2 regions of the Metallumcola ferriviriculae genome follow, and region 2 is predicted to be linked to the other one. Evidence: riboswitches for the same ligand, from Rfam matches in the RefSeq annotation. Region 2 holds a riboswitch; the other holds the start of a gene.
What was found. Region 2 has a riboswitch for thiamine pyrophosphate ahead of thiS (sulfur carrier protein ThiS). Riboswitches for the same ligand answer to the same signal wherever they lie in the genome.

Region 1 (7,886 bases), 240 kb from region 2:
GATGGTGGCTTTTACCGTTATTAAGGAGGCTAAACGGCCCATAAGTGGTGCCGTAATAGCAGGTTTTGGCCGGGTTATTGCTGAAGTAGGTGCGGTGATGATGGTAGGCGGTAATATTCAGGGTCATACTCGCGTAATGACTACGGCAATTGTTTTAGAAACACGCAAAGGAAATTTTGAACTGGCTATTGGTCTGGGTATTGTTCTTCTAGCATTAGCATTTATAATCAATTCCCTATTGTATACGGTTCAACGAGAGGGAGGAAATTAAACTTGCCTGCTTTTCAACTTGAAGGTGTTACTAAAGAGTTTAAGGGTAAATTGGTGTTGGATATCCCGGAGTTAGTGATTGAGCATGGCTGTATTTATGGCATTGTGGGGCCTAGCGGCGCTGGAAAGAGTACACTGCTGCGACTGCTGAATCTACTGGAAATACCGAGCACAGGTCGGATATTTTTTAATGGTATTTCCACTGACACAAATACAAAGTCTCGGCTTAACTTAAGGCGAAGCATGACCATGGTTTTTCAAAAACCAGTGTTGTTTGCCACATCAGTACTTGATAACGTAACATACGGCTTGACAGCACGAGGCATATCTAAAAGCACGGCCCGTCGGGAAGCATTTTATGCACTGGAAAAGGTGGGTTTGAAAGAATTTACCCAGCGTAACGCCCGTTCATTATCTGGTGGTGAAGCCCAGCGGGTTGCCCTCGCTAGAGCTGTAGTGCTTAAGCCTAAAGTGCTGCTCTTGGATGAACCTACATCCAACTTGGATCCTGCGAACGTAGCAATAATAGAAAAGATCGCCCGAGATTTAAACCGGGAACGGGGTACCACGGTGATGATGGTAACTCATAATATTTTTCAAGCTAAAAGATTAGCGGGAGAAATAATATTTATGTATCAGGGTCGGGCGGCGGAGAGTGGCCCAGTTGAAAAAATATTTCAAAACCCCGATGATAATCGCACTAGGGCCTTTCTTAATGGCGAGATGATTTTTTGAAAGCTTTTCACATTTGGTTGATGTGGTATTAGAATATTGCGGGGTGAGAAAATGCACTTTACGGCAATAATTTTGCTTGGATTGTTGGCAGGGGTACTCAGCTCGCTGCTGGGTATTGGCGGTGGGATAGTCTTGGTCCCCGGCATGATTTATCTATTGGGTTTGCCGGTGGATAAAGCAGTAGGAACATCCCTGGCCATTATTCTTCCCACTGCGCTGGTTGGTGTATACCGGCACACTACCTATGGCAACGTAGACTGGAAGGCGGGTTTGCTAATAATTGTCGGTTCAGTAACCGGGGCTTGGCTGGGGGCTTGGTTAAGCAGATTAATACCGGCGGAAATATTGAAGAAATTGTTTGCCGGGCTTATCGTTCTGGTGGCAATTAAAATGTGGCGTGGCTAGTTTTATGCGTGTGCTTGGCGTGTAAATATGGCCAGCAAGTCACCTGATGTAACTGATACTGAGGCGCAATTACCGCTAAGCTCATTACTGATACCTCGTGTTGTGCCCAGATGGATTGAAGCGTTATCCAGGGGATACTTCATTCCATCCAGGGTGACGCCGCTGACACATTCTGACAGGGGGAGGAGCGAAAGCAAATCGCCGGGTTCTCCCTGGATAGATAGATGTGTCCCCACTAAGCGAGCCCAGCCTGTGTCAGTAAAAATAGTTAACTGCAGACCTAATTTTTGGGCGGCGAGACACAAAAGAACGTTGGCAAGGGAATGATCTAAGCGGCTCCCTAAAGCGCCAAACAACAGAACTTTACTAAAACCTTTTTTTGTGCAGTAATGCAATGCCAATTCTGTATCTGTTTGATCCTTTTCCACGGGATGTTGTTGGATAGGCACACCCATTTGTTCCATGGAACGGCGGGCAGCTAAATTAATAGAATCCAAATCGCCCAGCAGCACGTGGGGTTGGATGTTCCAGCGGGTTAAAATACTTGCCGCACCGTCCACACAAACGATAAAGTCCGTCTCCATTATTTGTTTTTTATTTTGTTCCAGTAAGTCCAGATTGCCGTTGGTGATAATGGCTGCTATTTTATTCATGTTATCCCCTCGGGTACTAGTATAGTCCAATGTTTGATATTATAAAAGTAACTTCACTGAGACATAGGTTGCATTTCTTGCATAAAACCTTTTTGTTTGGTTAGGATGGCCATGACCGATACCGAAAGAACTAATTCAGGCAGCAAATATGAGCCGTTATAAATCAAGGAGTAAATCCAGACGTTCTGACCTACGGGTGTATATTCGGCAAAGAAAATTACGCCTGACAGTACATGTGCAAAACCTCTGGCTAGGGTGGCAGCGGTAATACCAAAGTAGAAATGCTTTCGCCAAAGGCCTGTCAGTCCCAACAAAGTAAACGCTATCGGATAATCTAATAGGGCTTGCATCGGGTAATAAATTTTAGCACCCAACAAGAGTTGGCCTACTCCGAATAACAGTCCGCCGATTAGACCGGTACCCGTCCCCCAACGAATTGCCAAAATAAATATCGGTATCATTTCCAAAGATACCGAGCCGCCCTGGGGCATTTCAAAGAGCTTCAGCATATTCAGTGCCATAGCCAAGCCAACCAACATTCCTGTTTCAACCATCATGCGTATGTTTTTCAAGGTTACTCCCCCTCGTATTTGCCCGCCAAAGTAAAACCACAGACCAACCAAGGCCTGCGGTATAACCATCTAAGGTCCGCTTCCCTCCGCTGGTATTATCCAGTTCAGGTACAAAGGGTCGGTGGCAGTAACCACTCTCTCAGCCAAAGGCTCCCCCAGCGAGCATAATGTAATTTTGTTTCTATCATAATACTATGGAGACGTTAATGCAACTATTACATCTTTCTTATTCTGTGATTTACTTGGGAGGTGTTTATCTTTAAAACTGTGGTTCTCACTGGAGCGGGGATTTCCCTTAGTGCAGGAATTCCCGGGTATGATATGCATTGGCGGGGCGTGCCATTAAGGGTCATGCTTACCCGGCAGTGGGCTAATGCACATCCAAGACTATATCGGGAGCTCTATCAAGAGATGCTTACCTGGATGGATAAAGAACCGACCAAGGCGCATTATGCTATAGCTAAAGCAGGGATTCCCGTGGTAACGGAAAATATAGATAGGCTTCATCAGAAGGCCGGGTCAGAGACGGTAATAGAACTGCATGGCAACCTAAAACAAGGAATAGCTTTACTGGGCGACCCAATTAGGAATTGGGAAAAGGCCAAAGACACTGTTGCCGCTGCAGATCATCTCCTGGTAATAGGTTGTAGTCTTGATGTTAAACCTGCCGGAGATTTGCCTAGTGCAGCTAGGGAGCAGGGTACTCAAGTTTCTATTATTAATGAGGACGCTGACCAGGCTGTTCCCGCTTGGTTGAAGAGGCTTAAGCTGACCTGAGTATCTTTCCAAAAAATGGTATGAAAAGCAGGACTTTTTATTTTTATTAGGGAATTATTAATATACGACCAATACACCAGGGTTTGAAATTGATAACAGGAGGAAAAGCCATTGACGGAGCAGAAAAAAATAATTATGTACACAGACGGCGCTTGTTCGGGGAATCCCGGACCCGGCGGATATGGAGTAGTGTTATTATATAAAGGCCACCGAAAAGAACTTTCCCAAGGATATAAGAATACTACAAATAACCGAATGGAAATGATGGCGGTCATTAAAGGGTTGGAGGCAGTAAAAGAGCCCTGTGCTGTAGATGTTTACAGTGATTCAAAATACTTGGTGGATAGTATTAATAAGGGTTGGGCTGCCCGTTGGCGGGATAATAATTGGATGCGTAATAAAAAGGAAAAGGCTTTAAATGTAGACCTATGGGGGAAATTGCTATCGCTTTTAGATAAGTACCAAGTAAGCTTTTACTGGGTTAAAGGGCATGCCGAAATTGAGGAAAACGAACGCTGCGATTTTCTAGCTACAGAGGCCTTAAAAAACTCTGATTTGTTGGAAGATACTCAGCCGACTTAAAGTTTTTTTCGTTGAGGGCTGCAGGGGGTGAACTGCATGAAGAAAGGGTATGTATTCGTTTATGGTACTTTGATGGACGGTTTCTGGAATTATGAAAAACATCTTAAGCCTCATGTAATTGGCAAATGGGAGGCATGGGTGTCGGGCACGCTCTATCATCTTCGAGAAGGATACCCTGCCCTATTGGAGGGTGACAATCCGGTTTATGGTAACTTAGTGCAGTGTCGACAGTTTGACAAAGCTATTGCCATCTTGGACCGGCTTGAAGGGTATCATGGACCCGGACATACCAATCTTTACGAACGAATCACCAAGGCAGTATTTCTTCACGACGGTGAGGTTTTTGAGGCATTTACCTACGTGTATAGTCCTGCCCGCCTTCATGAGGTAGAAAAATTTGGGATTTTAATCCCCAGTGGCAGCTGGCGTGAATACATAGAAGAGAGAAAGGCCGTAAAGTAATAAAGATTTCCCTGGCCCCGTTTAATACGGGCCAAATTTATTTAGATGACTTTATTTTAATGGAATGATGCAGGAAGAAAGATTCTTTTCAAGAAAATATAGTTTATACATTAGTGGTTATGAAATTAATTGTAGCATTTATGGACCAGTCATTATAATGATTAAAGCAGACAAATTTCGGAGGGAGGAATTCAAATGAAAATCGTTGCTATTAACGGCAGCCACCGTAAAGGTAAAAATACGGCAAAAATGTTGGAAACGGTGCTAGAAGAAGCGTCATCACTGGGGGCTGAAGTAGAGTTAATGGAGCTTTGCGATTATGACATTAAGCATTGCTTATCTTGTAATAAATGTCTTCGCCGACCTGAATGCTCAATTAAGGATGACGATATGGCTCCGTTGGGGGAAAAGCTTTTGGCTGCAGACGGGATTATTCTGGGGTCGCCTGTATACTGGCATAATGTCACTACCTTGATGAAAAACTTTATGGACCGGACACGTTATATGCATATGACAGCTAACCTGTTAGGAGGAAAGGCAGGTGCTGCAGTAACCCATGCAGGGCTGCGTAACGGTGGTCAGGAAGCATGCCTGGCAATAATGGAGAATTTCATGAAATCCCAGGGATTGTTGGTGGTTGATGACCGCAACGCCGATGGCGGCATACTCAGCGCCGGCGCTACAGGAACCATGCTTGCCGATTATCAGGACGGGAAAGTAAGTTTTCGTAAAAGTGTAGAAGAGGATGAAATAGCCATATCCGCTTGCAGGCAGATAGGACGCAATATGGTTCATTTATTAAAAAGATTAGACTGATAAATCAAGCGCCCCTCATAAAGAGGGGTGCTTTTGCCAATAAGTGACAAGTAGTGACAGGTGGTGCCTGACACCCAATAAGTGACCCAATAAGTGACACCTCAGACAGGTGGTGCCTGACACCAATAAGTGACAAATAAGTGACACCTGTAGTTTCTGACATCGGAAGCGTTGTCTTTCTGTTGTATCATTGTTTTTGGAAGTATTGATCAATTACGGGCCAGTATTTAGGATCTTCCATACCAATCCGCCAGATACCGATACCTTTAATATTATATTTTTTGACCAACTCTAATTTGTGTGACAAGCTGGAGGCATTTTCAAACCAGACCTGATGTTTTTTGCCATCTTTGTCCCAATAAATATAGTAAGGTGCCTTAGCTTCATTATCCCAACGAATTTTTTGTTGTGACGTTGCTAAAGTTTGCTGGGCAAGGGCGTAGGAAATATACTTTGGTGACTTGGAGCCTTGGGTCCAGTCAAAGCCGTAAGCAGGTATCCCCATAAAAATCTTGCCTGCTGGTATTTGAGTGAGAGCATAATTGATTACTTTTTCTACCCAGCCAACCGACGCAATAGGTCCGGGGTCGCTGGCATAACCATGTTCGTCGTAGGTCATCAGCACCACGGTATCTGCGTACTTTCCGATGGCCGCATAATCAAACGGACCTGACCAGGAGTTGGACCGGTCATCCCGGGTTTTGGCAGGCACCGAAATCGTAATTGTATATCCCAATGGTTTTAAGGTCTGATACATCTCCTGCATCAACTTGGAAAAGTTGTCTCGGTCATCCATACGAAAGTATTCCATATCCATGTTAATACCGTCAAAATGGTATTTTTCTAGAATATTTTCTAAATCATTAATGAAGTGAGCACGGCCTTTTTCTGTGGATACCATTTCATGGGCTAAATTTCGGCTGGTGGCGGAACTGCCATATAGCAGATTGTGTACCACTGCCAGCACCTTAATTCCTTTATCATGGGCTGTATCAACTATCTCTTTAGCCTTCATGGGCTTAAAGGCGGAAGTCCCGGACTTAAATAATTCGACATGTCCGGAGCCTTTTGCTGCATCTAAGCGGAACCAAAAGGGAGCAACCCAGTCAATGCTATCAGCTTGCTTGACCAGAGTATGGTAAGAGCTGGGCAGGTATCCTTCATCATTAGTATAAAAGGATAAAACTTCTTTGGACTTGTCTGTTGTTTTGTTAGCGAAATTATTTTTCTTACTTATAACTTGACTATTTCCCATGGTGTTGGCTGCCTCATTTAAGGCATTATTTTGGTGCTTGTCCGCTTTGCCATTAGGAACTGCTTCTTCAGGCGAACTCTCCTTGGGTGGGCTGTCCAGGTCTTTAGTATCCTTGGATGCGCTGTCTGTGTCTTTAACACGTATGTCAAGCGAATGATCAATTTTTATAGGATCTGTCGTCTGGCTGGCCTTTGGGCTTGGTGTATTAACTACCCCGATAAGTGCCGTTGTGCATCCGGTAATTAACAGTAATACTATCAACAACAGTAACCAACTTAGTCTATTCAAATTATCTCCCCCTCCCCAACTTTGAGATTAAATCGCATACTATCCATTTTAACTAACAACAACCCATATTTCATGACCAAAATAATGACAGAAGCAGATGATGTTGACTCTTCACCCATATGTTGGCAAGCTTACTGTTGATGGTACGTTACTTCTTTGCAAAAATAGCTATAATTGGTTAACATTGAGATTAAAGCAAGCAGAATTCAGCATAAGAAATTAGAAACATCGGAGGTGATACCTGATGAAGGTGACAGTAATTCAGATGGATGTGGCGTTGGGGAACCCGGAAATTAATCGTAAAAGGGTATCAGAATTGATTGGCAGTGCCGTTTCCGGTAGGGGACAGGTAGTGGTGCTGCCGGAAATGTGGAATACCGGTTATGCGTTGGATAAATTAGATGTTATTGCTGACAGAAGTGGTGAACCGAGCACCGGTTTGCTGCAAAGTTTGGCTAGGGAGCATAAGGTTGACATAATTGGTGGGTCCGTATCGAGTAATGAAAATAGCAAGTTTTTCAATAGAGCATTGGTGGTGAACAGTCAAGGGGAATTAGTGCACACCTACAATAAAATTCATTTATTTAGGTTAATGAAGGAGGAGCAGTACCTGCACCCGGGCAACAGAAATAAACCATTTGACTTGGCAGGGGTGAAGTGGGGGCTTATTATTTGCTATGATTTGCGTTTCCCGGAATTAACTAGAAAGCTAGCTGTAGACGGGGCGGAAATCCTGGCAGTACCAGCTGAGTGGCCAAAGGTGAGATTGCATCATTGGCGCAGTTTGTTGATAGCTCGTGCCATAGAAAACCAACAGTATGTGGTGGCAGTCAATCGAGTGGGTTCTGATGGAAAGAATGTTTTTGGTGGTCACTCCATGGTAGTGGATCCTTTGGGTGAGGTGCTTTATGAGGCTGGTGAGCAGGAAGAGGTCTTTACGGTAGATATTGACATTGGTAAAGTAGCCGAGGTAAGACAGGCAATTCCAGTTTTTTCTGACCGCTGCCCAGACTGCTACTAAAGCGGGGTTGGCGAAGGAACGAAAGAGTAAGTGTGAAATGGGGGCGGTAG
Region 2 (7,886 bases):
CGTTTCTTTTCCACGCTCTGAGTGCTAGCTCACCTAACACCATCAATTCTTTAACTTGACTGGCATCGGTGGCATCATTAATGCTCCCCGGTCGGCAGGCATCCCCTAAGCTTAGTGTCACATCGTATTTTTCACAGATGTCCAGCAGGTCATCAAAGTACTCAAAGAAAGGATTCTCCCGGTTGTTTAATTCCATCCACGCATATAATAATGACCCGCCCCGGGAGACGATGTGGTTAAGCCGCTTGTTTCTCTTGAACACTTCAACAGTTTCCCTGTTTAGCCCGGCGTGGACGGTCATAAAATCGACGCCGTCTTGGGCGTGTTTTTCCACTACTTTGAGAAACTCCTCTACAGTAATATCCTGAAGTTCCTTGTCATAAAAGCCTACCGCATCATAGACCGGCACCGTACCAATGACCGCCGGGGACATTTCTACCAGCCGCTGTCTAAACTCTTCTGTCTTGCCGAAAGAGCTTAAATCCATGATAGATTCCACCTGCATGGACAGAGCAGTACGAACCTTTTCCAGTTCTACTTCAATATTGCAGCAGTCTTTAGAAATACCCAAGTTCACATTAACTTTGGTGCGTAGACCTTGGCCTACGCCGTGGGGGTCTAGGCTATGGTGATTGATATTTGCGGGGATAGCAATTTTACCTTCTGCTATTAAATCTTTTAGAGCTTCTTTGTTCATGTTTTCTTTTTCGGCCACAATGGCCATTTGCTTAGTGATAATTCCTTTTCTAGCAGCATCCATTTGAGTAGTATAATGCATTTCATCGTCTCCCTTATTATGGTCTCACTTCTGAAAAACGTGATAACGTGGCGCTGACACGGCGTAGCGTCGGTACGCACAGAGGTGTCACTTATTTAACATTGTGGTGCCTGACACCAAGGATACCAAGTGTCACTTATTGTGGTGCCTGACACCACGTGTCACTTATTTATTCTAGCGCACTGTGAAGGGCAGCCACCTTTTGCTCAATTGAGTGGGCGCCTGCCAGTTCTGATATAATGGCGAAACATTTACCGCCGTGCTTTTTTACCTGGGCGATATTTTCTTCCTTGATTCCGCCGATGGCTACATGGGGAATACTGATATTTTCTGCTACCCATTCCAGATATTTCAGACCGCCTGATTTTTCTAAGTTTTTCTTGGTGTTAGTGGAGAATATGGGACCAACGCCAATGTAGTCTGCACCGTCTGATACTGCTGCCTTAGCCTGGTCGGGGTTGTGGGTGGATACCCCTATGATCATATTGCCTGCGATTTGTCGCACTTTTTTTAGCGGTAGATCATCCTGCCCGATGTGTATACCGTCAGCAGTCACTGCCAGGGCAATATCCAAGTCATCGTTGACAATAAAAGTGGTACCAGCTTCTAGTGTCAGGCGGCGTATGGTCTGACACTGGTGATATTTTTCCAGCTTGGATTTTTCTTTTTCTCGGTATTGGATGACTGTGATTCCAGCAGCAATCATTTCCTTTGCTAAATCTACATTGGTTTTTCCGGTGGCAAAAGTCTCACCTGTGATACCGTAGATACCATCAAAGACTACTCTCTTTAAAGGAAAGTTTTTTTCCAGTTGATAAGCGCTGAAGCGGAGAGTTTCGTAGACTTTGGATTGCTGGTTATATCCCAAGATTTTCAAGTGTTCTTCGATACTTCTAATACCCTCTTGGATACGCTTAAAATTTCCTGTCACTAAATCACTGATATTTCCTTTATTGTCCCAGGTGGTGGCAGCAGATACACTTAATCCTATATCCCCGGCAGCATTCCGATAATTTGCCAGGCGGGGATGGCTAAAACTCTTGCGTATCCGGTGTCGCAGTTCTCTCAGGGAATTAGTGGTGTCAGGATTTTCAATAATAAACCGGGAGATATCCTCTAAAACTCTAACACCTTCCGCTACCCTGTTGATATTGGCATCAATAATTCGGTAATAATTCAGTTTACACACCTCGCTTAATTCGGCTAGGTTTTACTAAAAACTCATCCAATCCTTAGAAACGGGTTGATAACCCTTGGCCAGTATGGCTTGTTTCATTTTTGCAACATTTCTATTATCAGCTATTTCAAACTGTCCTTCACCCTTATCTTCGGAACTATGTCCGCCTACTTCCGTGCTTACCCCGGCGGACATTTTAGTAACGCCCAGAGGTATTAAATGGTCTCGGTATTCCTGCCGTTCCCTGGTGGAAATGGTTATACCGGTGTAGGGAAGAAAGATGCGCAGGGCAAGCATAATTTGTACCAAGCTTTTATCATTGACCGGGAAGATATCTTGGAAAGTTCCCGCATGAGGACGGATGCGGGGCAGTGAGACACTTACTGCTACATCGGGATATTTATTTTGTAGGTAATCGGCATGGAGGCCGGTGAAAAAGGCTTCTTTACACCACTCATTTAATCCCAGCAGTGCCCCGATATTTACCGAGCGTATTTTTGCCCGGCATGCTCGTTCCGGAGCATCTAGTCTAAAGCTGTAGTTTCGTTTGGGTCCCGCCAGGTGTACCTTATCGTAGATACCTTCGTCGTACACTTCTTGATAGACGGTTAAACTATCCACACCGGCATCGATTACCTGGCTGTATTCCTGTTCTGTTAGAGGATAGATTTCGATGCCCACGGAGTGGAAATGTTTTTTTAATATCCCGGCAGCCTTTGCTATGTAGGAAACCGGTGATTGAGCTGGGGACTCTCCTGTTAAAAAGAGGATATGTCTTAATCCAGTAGCGGCAATGGCTTTGGCTTCCTGTTCTATTTCTTCCGCGGTGAGTTTTTTTCTTTTAATACGGTTGCCTACATTAAAACCACAGTAAGCACATTTATTGATACAATGGTTAGCAATGTACATGGGTGTAAATAGGAGAATTGCCTTGCCGAAATGCTGCAGGGAAAGCTTTTGTGCCTTCTCTGCCATGGATTCCAGGTGCTTCTCCGCCTGAGGAGAGAGTAGTGATAAAAAGTCATAGGCATTTATTTTATCCTTGGCGAGTATCCGCTCAATATCTGTTGTTGTGATACTACTGAAGAAAGAATTAAAATCAAAGTCCTTGTGTGCCAAATAATATTGATAAAAGCTCATTATTTGTCACCTTCGAAGAGAAAACCGGTTAGGGGAGAGGAGGCTTGGGCGTATCGAGTTTTTGCGCCCATCTTTGCGAGATAACCCATACGACCAGCTTTAACTGCTAAAGAAAAAGCTTGGGCCATCTTTACCGGGTCAGCAGAAGTGGCAATGGCAGTATTGACCAACACCGCTGAAGCACCCATTTCCATGGCCTCTGCTGCGTCTGACGGTTTGCCCAGCCCAGCATCGATAATAACCGGCACCTCAATTTCATCGATAAGAATGCGTATCAGTTCCTTGGTCTTTATGCCGCGATTGGTACCAATGGGTGCACCTAGCGGCATTACCGCTGCTGCACCCGCTTCTACCATTCTTTTTGCTGCCATTAAATCAGGACTCATGTAAGGCAGTACTTTAAACCCTTCTTTAGCGAGAATTTCCGTAGCTTTGATGGTTTCTTGGTTGTCAGGCAGCAGGTACTTATTATCGGAAATAACTTCGATTTTCACCCAATTTCCCGCCCCCAATGCCCTGGCTAAGCGGGCGATCCTTACCGCTTCATCGGCATCCCGAGCACCAGAAGTGTTGGGAAGGAGAATACATCCCTTGGGGATATATTCAAGAATATTGTCCTCATCAGCACCGATGTCCACTCTGCGCAGTGCCATGGTGACAATCTGGGTTTCACAGGCATTAATTACTTTAGGTATAATCTGCTTACTGGGAAATTTACCTGTGCCGATTAATAGACGGCTGTTTAATTCTACGCCCCCGATAGAAAGAGGGTCCATATGATCAACTCCTTTTTATAACAGTCAAAAAGCCTTAACTAAAAAAAGCGTTAACTTTGGGGAAGGCATCAACTCAATAAGGTTTATGCCCGAAATTGACCTAGCCTCCTCCTACAAAACTGATAATTTCTATTTTGTCTTCGGCATCAAGAATTACTTTCTCAAAGCGTTGTGCAGAGATAATTTCCTGGTTTACTTGTACTACAACCCGTTCCGCATTTATCTTGAGTTTTTTTAACAGGGCGGAGATAGTGGTACCTGACGGAATATTCATTTCCTTACCATTGACTATCATACTATACCTCCTTTGCTTAAAATGAGTTGCACCCTCCTGCGTCAGAGCAATATTTAATACAGGTTGTTAAAATGCGATAAAAAAAGAAAAAACCTGCTGTAGAAAAGCAGGTATAAAAGATTTCAAGCTTCCCTACGGTAGTACTAACTACATCAGGTTAAAGGGTTAGGAAATATTTCCTTCTCAGCCAAAGGGCACCCCCAGCGGTAGTATTTAATTTTATTAAATTATATCCTGAAAGTAAGGGGCTTGTAAAGAAAGTTAGTTAACTGGCAGGAAAATTTTAGTTTGTGTTGAATTTTCATTTAAAGTTTAATAAGACTTATTGGTGCCCGTCATGGGAGAATAGGGAAGTTCGGCCTAATATTTAGGTAAAGGACGCGGTCCCGCCGCTGTAGTAGGGTTACGAAAGCTCCGAAACCACTGGTTTTGCCGGGAAGGGGAGTGATTAGGCAGCCCTGAGTCAGAAGACCTGCCAATAAGTGAGATTTTAAGCCCCCGCGGAAAGGGGTGATGGAGTTTAGGATGATGGAAAAGTCCTTGGGAAACCAGGGGCTTTTTAATTTTTTTAAAACGAAGGGGGATTTATATGTTAACCAAAACCGTCACTCGTGTTGGTATTTTTGTAGCATTAAGTGTTGTAGGTGCGTTTTTAAAGGTTCCCAGCCCTACTGGAACCGTGGCATTTGATTCTGCGCCGGGGTATTTTGCCGCTGCAGCCTTCGGCGGTGCTGAAGCAGCACTGATTATATCCATCGGTCATCTAGTATCATCTGCTTTAGTGGGCTTCCCGTTGTCATTACCGATTCATTTCCTTATTGCCGTACAGATGGCGCTGTTTGCCTATCTTTTTGGGTTTTTAGTACGTAAAGTGAACGGTTATGCAGCGATAACTTTGACCACGCTGGCCAATGGAATCCTGGCGCCTCTTTCTTTGGTACCTATGAACGGGTGGCCTTTTTTCGTGGCCATGCTGCCCCCCCTGTTGGCAGCTTCCTTTGCGAATGTTTTGTTGGCGTACATTATTTATAAGTCCGTGCGGAAAGCTGGTATAGACGTTGCCGGATAATAAGCGGGTGCGTGATTTAACCCTGGTGGATTTGGGTCAGCAGACTTTGATAATAGGATGTGATTCTACCGGGGCTGTAGGCCCAAAATCCGGTGATCAGCTGCAGGTGAGCGGGGAACTGCTGGGAAGAATGATAGCTGTTGTTCCTATAATGGAAGTAATGGCCAGCGGTGCTTTACCTGTGGCTATTATAGACACGTTGAGCGTGGAGATGCATCCTACCGGGGAAAATATCCTTAATGGCATCAAGAAAAGTATTGAGGAAGCTGGGCTGCCGCTATCACTTATTAATGGCAGTACGGAAGAAAACTTTCCTACCAGTCAGACCGGTATGGGTGTAACGGTGGTGGGCGTTGCCGAGCGGAATGATTTGAGAATCGGTTCTTCAGTGGATGGGGATATAGTTTACTTAGTGGGTAAACCTTTGGTGGGTGCGGAAGTGCTTGATAAGCCGCGTCTTGTCGCCGGTATCAAGACCCTGCGTTATTTACTGGAAGTTACAGAAATACATGAAATCCTGCCGGTAGGTTCTAAAGGTGTTGATTATGAACTTAAACTGTTGGCGATAACCGCCGGATTATCTTTTGAATATCTTCTTGGCGCCGATAAGGTAGACATGCAAAAGTCTGCCGGCCCGGCAACATGTGTGCTTGCTACCGGAGAAAGGGAGGCTGAAAGGTATTTAAAGGAATTACATTTACCGGTAACCCCCATTGCAATACTTAAACCCGATATAACGTTTTAAATGAAAGGCCGTTATTGATTTGCGGCCTTTCATAATTGTTAAAGACTATTGGGAAATGGTATTATAATGGTAATTAATGATTTGTAAAATAAAATTCAAGTTTTAAGTGTTTTAGGAGGAGACTAATGCAATTTGACCGGGAAATTGACCTTAAAGGTGAAGAATGCCCAATGCCATTTGTGAGGAGTAAACTGGAACTTGAAGAGATGGAGCTGGGGCAGGTGCTGCGGGTAATTGTGGATTATTCGCCGGCAGTGGATAATGTGCCTAAGAGCCTAGAAATTCAGGGGGAAAAGGTGTTAAGTGTAAATAAGATCAATGATACTGATTGGGAGATTATAGTGAAGAAGACGTATGAACCTGGTAATTAATATGGGATTTTTTAATGTACGGGAAATTATGGGGTATGGATAATTTTCTATTAGATGCCGAGAGGCATGAAATGTTTTTGTTCAGAGGGGGTGTTGCGTATTTTACGGGGAGGAGCATGGATGGATAAACTTTACGTGATGTATGGGGATCAAGCCGAAGAAATGGCCGTTAAAATTATGTCTGCTCTAGATGTTCAGCAGGATATTGCCCAGCTTGGCAGGCAGAATCCCCTGATCGGTATCAAACCTAATCTGGTGGTTTCTCAACCGGCACACTGGGGTGCTACTACCTCGCCGGAGTTAGTACGGGGTGTAATAAAGTACTTACATGAATATGGCTACAAAAATATAATTATTTTGGAAAGTGCATGGGTGGGAGATAATACTGAGGACGCTTTTCGGGTTTGCGGCTACAAGGATATCAGCGAGGATTTTGGGGTGGAACTGATCGACCTGAAAAAAGATAAAGCCCAAGAACTTGACGTAGAGGGTATGAAAATAAATGTATGCGGTAAGGCTTTAGGAGTAGACTACCTTATTAATATGCCGGTGCTTAAAGCACACTGCCAGACAAAAATGACCTGTGCATTGAAAAACCTAAAAGGCTGCATCCCGGATAAAGAAAAGAGACGCTTTCACACCATGGGACTTCACCGACCTATTGCTGCATTGAATAAGGTTATAAAGACAAATTTGGTAGTGGTAGATGGCATTGTGGGCGACCTCACTTATGAAGGGGGTGGTAACCCGGTGCAGATGAACCGGGTAATTGCCGGTACGGACCCGGTGATGGTGGATACATATGCAGCGGAATTGATAGGCTACCAGGTTGATGACATTCCTTATATAGGTATGGCGGAAGAATTAGGTGTAGGTTCTGCGCAATTAGTTAGGGAAGATATTGATGAATTGAATTGCCTTGGTGATGCGCCGGCAGTAGGAGAAATTTTGGCCAGCCAAGAGGCGGACCGATTAGCTTACTGGGTTTTGGAGCAAAAGGCCTGCTCAGCTTGTTACAGCAGCTTAATTCACGCATTGCAGCGTCTTAAAGATAAAGGCAACCTGGAACAGTTAACAGAAAAGGTTTACGTCGGTCAGGGATTTAAGGGGAAGGAAAAGAGTGGTATCGGTGTGGGTACATGTACAGGAAAGTTGACTAAAAATGTGACCGGATGTCCGCCTACTGCTAAAAATATTGTTTCTTTTTTGGAAGCATATTTAATGGCAGGGAACCAAAGTTAGGTAAAAATATTTAAAGGATTTATTATTCTTATCAAGAATATGGGGCTAGTGGGAGGTGAATATCATTAGTTTAGACACGAAAGCAAAGGAATTTGCACAGGCAGTTAAGGAAACAGAAGAGTATTCCAACCTAAATGCGGCTCAAGCTCGAATTAAGCTGGACCCGGTGGCCCAGGAATTGATAAATGAACTGGAAGAAAGCCAGCGGCGCATCCAAGAGGGTCAAGCCCAAGGACAACAGGTGAATAGTGAGGTGCAGAGTTTCCAACTTCTGCAGCAGAAAGCTATGGCCA

Region 1: another riboswitch for thiamine pyrophosphate. It lies ahead of thiT (energy-coupled thiamine transporter ThiT); the one in region 2 lies ahead of thiS (sulfur carrier protein ThiS).

What each region holds. Positions count from the first base shown of each region.
Region 1 is NZ_CP121694.1:1,682,188-1,690,073, forward strand. It holds gene MFMK1_RS08495 (ABC transporter permease) at 1-271, shown strand, start outside; gene MFMK1_RS08500 (ABC transporter ATP-binding protein) at 274-1,005, shown strand; gene MFMK1_RS08505 (sulfite exporter TauE/SafE family protein) at 1,057-1,410, shown strand; gene MFMK1_RS08510 (thiamine diphosphokinase) at 1,413-2,063, opposite strand; gene thiT (energy-coupled thiamine transporter ThiT) at 2,117-2,704, opposite strand; TPP riboswitch at 2,700-2,802, opposite strand; gene MFMK1_RS08520 (Sir2 family NAD-dependent protein deacetylase) at 2,885-3,412, shown strand; gene rnhA (ribonuclease HI) at 3,548-3,994, shown strand; gene MFMK1_RS08530 (gamma-glutamylcyclotransferase family protein) at 4,031-4,456, shown strand; gene MFMK1_RS08535 (flavodoxin family protein) at 4,652-5,272, shown strand; gene MFMK1_RS08540 (glycosyl hydrolase family 18 protein) at 5,460-6,815, opposite strand; gene MFMK1_RS08545 (carbon-nitrogen family hydrolase) at 7,060-7,836, shown strand.
Region 2 is NZ_CP121694.1:1,442,982-1,450,867, forward strand. It holds gene thiC (phosphomethylpyrimidine synthase ThiC) at 1-778, opposite strand, end outside; gene thiE (thiamine phosphate synthase) at 948-1,967, opposite strand; gene thiH (2-iminoacetate synthase ThiH) at 1,992-3,095, opposite strand; gene MFMK1_RS07200 (thiazole synthase) at 3,095-3,871, opposite strand; gene thiS (sulfur carrier protein ThiS) at 3,972-4,166, opposite strand; TPP riboswitch at 4,279-4,378, opposite strand; cobalamin riboswitch at 4,476-4,660, shown strand; gene MFMK1_RS07210 (ECF transporter S component) at 4,756-5,235, shown strand; gene MFMK1_RS07215 (AIR synthase related protein) at 5,225-5,980, shown strand; gene MFMK1_RS07220 (sulfurtransferase TusA family protein) at 6,106-6,351, shown strand; gene MFMK1_RS07225 (DUF362 domain-containing protein) at 6,472-7,593, shown strand; gene MFMK1_RS07230 (YlbF/YmcA family competence regulator) at 7,649-7,886, shown strand, end outside.